2 regions of the Kosakonia beeri genome follow, and region 1 is predicted to be linked to the other one. Evidence: predicted binding sites of a transcription regulator. Region 1 holds the regulator's gene; the other holds the start of a gene.

What was found. The regulator LexA, encoded in region 1, represses DNA repair genes until DNA is damaged. The targets are predictions, from matches to a motif close to TNCTGTATGTACATACAGNA.
Region 2: the regulator LexA is predicted to act here: its motif matches at 1,118-1,137, upstream of ACUY4S_RS10045 (YebG family protein).

The regions. Positions count from the first base shown of each region.
Region 1 covers NZ_CM135106.1:4,568,497-4,570,901, forward strand. The annotation lists gene dinF (MATE family efflux transporter DinF) at 1-876, opposite strand, end outside; gene lexA (transcriptional repressor LexA) at 955-1,569, opposite strand; gene ACUY4S_RS21640 (diacylglycerol kinase) at 1,678-2,046, opposite strand; gene plsB (glycerol-3-phosphate 1-O-acyltransferase PlsB) at 2,178-2,405, shown strand, end outside.
Region 2 covers NZ_CM135106.1:2,098,380-2,100,784, forward strand. The annotation lists gene purT (formate-dependent phosphoribosylglycinamide formyltransferase) at 1-1,021, opposite strand, end outside; gene ACUY4S_RS10045 (YebG family protein) at 1,153-1,488, shown strand; gene yebF (protein YebF) at 1,547-1,900, shown strand; gene ACUY4S_RS10055 (tellurite resistance TerB family protein) at 1,993-2,405, shown strand, end outside.

The DNA.
Region 1 (2,405 bases):
TTCTACTGCGTAAGCGAAGCCATCCAGCGCGTAGGCAGTGAAGGTCAAAAACATCATCAGCACGGCATTCGCCGCCACCGTCTCGGGCCCCAGCCGCGCACCAAAAACGGTAATGGAGCCAAAACAGAGCTGGAGCAGTAAAGAGCGCAGCATAATATCGCGATTTAGCGACAGTAACCGCCTGACACCACCACGCCAGGCCTGGCGCAGCATCGGAATCGTTATGCCATGCATAATCAGTACGCGCCGCGCCATAAGCAACCCAATGACAAATGTCGCATATTCCGCGACCGCGGTTGCCAGCGCTGCGCCCTGCACATTCATGTGCAGCCCCATCACCAGCCAGACATCAAGCACAATGTTCAGCGCATTGCCCACCACCAGCAATATCACCGGAGCACGAGCATACTGCACGCCTAACAACCACCCCAGCAGTACCAGATTACCCAGCGATGCCGGCGCGCTTAGCCACCGGATCTCCAGGAAGCGCCGCGCCTGTTCCAGTACAGCCTCACTGCCACCAGTGATGTGCAATGCAAGATCGATTAACGGCGTACGCAGCATGGCAATTAGCACACCGACGACCAGAGCCAGCAGCAGTGGCTGGATCAGTGCGCGGGCCAGTGCAGAAGTGTCACGGGCACCAAACGCCTGTGCTGTAAGGCCGGTCGTGCTCATGCGCAGAAACAACAGCAGCATAAACAGAAAACTGGTTGCCGTTGCGCCAATCGCCACACCGCCAAGATAGACAGGGCTGTCGAGATGACCGATCACTGCTGTATCCACCAGCCCCAACAGCGGGACAGTGATATTGGAGACGATCATCGGCAGCGCAAGTCGCCATAGCGCTTTATCGGAGGCACTTAACAATGACATAGCCGTGTAGGAATCAGTCGGGGAGAAAGGTTTTACGCTGCGGAGCGTATAACAGCACCGCAGCACATAAGCGGGGCGTTACAGCCACTGCCCATTGCGAATGACACCGACCGCCAGACCTTCAATGGTGAAGTTTTGATCGCGCAGGTCAACCACAATTGGGGTGAATTCGCTGTTTTCCGGTAACAATTCTACGGTGTTACCGTGTTTTTTGAGGCGTTTTACCGTGACTTCGTCTTCAATACGCGCCACCACAACCTGGCCGTTACGCACATCCTGCGTTTTATGCACGGCCAACAGGTCGCCATCCATAATGCCAATGTCTTTCATCGACATCCCGCTAACGCGCAACAAGAAGTCCGCATGCGGTTTAAAAAGTGAGGGATCAACCTGATAGTGACCTTCAATATGCTGCTGTGCCAGTAACGGTTCGCCCGCAGCAACACGCCCGACCAGCGGCAAACCTTGATCTTCTTCTTCTCCGAGCAGCAGGCGAAGACCGCGCGATGCGCCGGAAACTATTTCAATTACCCCTTTACGCGCAAGCGCTTTGAGGTGTTCTTCAGCCGCATTTGGGGAACGGAACCCCAATTGTTGTGCGATTTCCGCACGCGTCGGTGGCATACCGGTTTGATTGATGCGTTCGCGGATGAGATCGAACACCTCTTGCTGCCTGGCCGTTAAAGCTTTCATTCCGCCCCCTGGGTGTATATACAGTGATGCTGTGAGTATATACAGTTAAAGGCGATTTTGGAACCAAATTTAAGCAAAAAACCAGGCTCTTAACGAATTCCGGAAGCATTATCGAAAATATGACCAAAGCAACGAGATCCAGGTAAACAGCGCCAACAGGATAGACATCAGCACGGCGGCAGAGCCCATGTCCTTCGCACGCCCCGAAAGCTCATGGAATTCGGTACCAATTCGATCGACGACCGCTTCAATCGCACTATTCAGGATTTCCACAATCATCACCAGAGAAACCGAACCAATCAGTAACACGCGCGTGATCGCGTCAATATCAAGCCAGCAGGCGATAATAATGGCCAGCGTCACTGCAATCGCTTCCTGGCGAAACGCCGCTTCATTTACCCATGCAGCGCGCACCCCTTTCCAGGAATAACCGGCAGCTTTAATGATCCGGGTTAATCCAGTGGTATTATTAGCCATGAAAAAGAACCTTTTTATGTAATGAGCGTCAATGTCTATGTAAGCACGCAGCGGTACAACAGAAATTATGCGCGCTTTCTGATATTCTTTGCGGCGCAATGGCACTATTAACCAGAGGCTTTACATCCTTTATGTCCGGCTGGCCACGAATTTACTACAAATTACTGAATTTACCATTAAGCGTGCTGGTAAAAAGTAAATCGATCCCCGCAGAACCTGCACAGGAACTGGGTCTCGATACGTCACGCCCCATCATGTACGTGCTGCCTTACAACTCTAAGGCGGACTTACTGACACTCCGCGCACAATGCCTGGCACATGAGTTGCCAGACCCGCTGGAACCGCTGGAAATCGACGGC
Region 2 (2,405 bases), 2.5 Mb from region 1:
GAACATTGCAAAACGTGACGTTCTGACTGCTAAGCCGCGGGAGGATCACCGCTGAGGCCGCGGGACCATACTGGCGGATCTCGCCAACCGGCAATCCCAGGAAGGCACGCACATGCAGAGCAAACTCGGACATGTCTTGTGAAATCAGCGTGACCATGCCGGTATCGTGCGGGCGAGGAGAGACTTCGCTAAAAACGACCTCATCCCCGCAAACAAACAATTCAACGCCAAACAGACCGTAACCACCCAGTGCCAGTACGACTTTATGGGCGATCGCATGTGCGCGTTCCAGTGCCGTGACGGACATCTGCTGCGGCTGCCAGGATTCACGGTAATCGCCTTCTTCCTGGCGGTGGCCAATCGGGGCGCAGAAGTGCACACCATCTGCCGCGCTGATGGTTAGCAGCGTAATTTCAAAATCAAAGTTAACGACCCCTTCGACAATCACGCGGCCAGCGCCGGCACGACCGCCTTGTTGCGCATATTCCCACGCTTTGGCTAACTGATCCGCGCTTTTAATAAAACTCTGACCTTTGCCTGAAGAGCTCATTACGGGTTTTACGATACAGGGCAGACCAATCTCTTCAACAGCCTGTTGGAATGCGGCTTCACTGTCGGCAAAACGGTAACTTGACGTAGGCAGTTGCAGCTCTTCAGCTGCCAGGCGGCGAATGCCTTCGCGGTTCATGGTCAGTTGGGTGGCGCGGGCACAGGGCACAACGTGCTGGCCCTGAGCTTCCAGTTCGAGCAGTGTTTCGGTGGCGATGGCTTCAATTTCGGGCACAATAAAATGCGGTTTTTCACTCGCCACCAGTACCTTCAATGCTTCACCATCGAGCATGTTGATCACATGTGAACGGTGTGCCACATGCATGGCTGGCGCGTTAGCGTAGCGGTCTACCGCAATCACCTCAATGCCGAGACGCTGGCATTCTATAGCCACCTCTTTGCCCAGTTCACCAGAACCGAGTAACATCACACGCGTTGCTGCAGGGCGCAGCGCAGTTCCTAAAAGAGTCATAGCAGCCTACCGTTGGAAAAAAACTGCGCGCAGTATAAACGAAAACGTTTGCGTCTGTCTTTTGTCACTTGCGATGGTTTTTCCATCGCGCTACTATACTGTATAAATACACAGTTAAATGAGGCTGCATCATGGCGGTAGAAGTTAAATACGTAGTCATTAGAGAAGGTGAGGAAAAAATGTCTTTTGCCAGCAAAAAGGAAGCGGATGCTTACGACAAGATGCTCGACCTGGCTGAAGTCCTCGGGGAATGGCTGACCACCGGGCCTGTCACGCTGGAAGACGAAACCCGCGACCAGATGGCTCTTTGGCTTGCTGAACATAAAGACGCGCTCAGCGGTATTCTGAAATCCGGCAAATTACCGGGTGCAGACGAGGAATCGACGGTATCTCCGGCCGTTGAAGAGAGTGAACAGAACGACGCGGTAGATATTAAAAGCGCGGGTAAACGCGCAGAAGTCGCCTGATCTTGCACTGCCAGCAATTTGTACCATGCTATGAATGGGTAAGAACCAGGAGATAAGCATGAAAATAGCAGGGGTTTTATCCAGCTTACTATTGCTGGCAGGCAGCATGACGGCGCAGGCTGCAAACGACAAAACGGTCAAGTTTCCCTCCTGCGAGGGACTTAACGCGGATGGGATCGCGGCCAGCGTTAAGCGTGATTATTTACAGAATCGTATTGTGCGCTGGGTGGACGATCAAAAGAAACTGGGCCAGGCCGATCCGATAGCCTGGATCAGTGCAAAGGATATTGTCGGCAAGGATGATAAATGGACCGTGCCGTTAACCGTGCGCGGTAAAAGCGCGGATATTCACTACAAGGTTGCAATAGACTGCAAAGCCGGTAAGGCGGACTATCAGCCTCAGTCCCATTAACACTTTTCTTATCTTTTGCAGACTTAGACACTTCCTGACATCCCCCTCGCGTACTCTGAGCGTTCATTCATCGCTTCGTGAGGGGTATCACTATGAATTGGCTAAATCAATTACAGTCACTGCTCGGCCAGAGCAGTGACTCTGCGAACGCAACATCTTCTTCAGCTGGCGAGCAAGGGCTCAGTAAGCTGCTGGTTCCCGGCGCGTTAGGTGGTCTGGCGGGGTTGCTGGTGTCCAGTAAATCATCGCGTAAGCTGCTTGCCAAATACGGCACCAGCGCACTGTTAATTGGCGGCGGCGCGGTGGCGGGAAGCGTATTGTGGAATAAATATAAATCGCGGATACGCGATGCTCATCAGAACGAGCCGCAATTTGGCCATCAGAGTTCGCCGCTGGACGTGCGCGCAGAACGTCTGATTCTGGCGCTGGTGTTTGCGGCTAAAAGTGATGGTCATATCGATGACAAAGAGCGCGCCGCTATCGAACACCAATTGCGGGAGGCGGG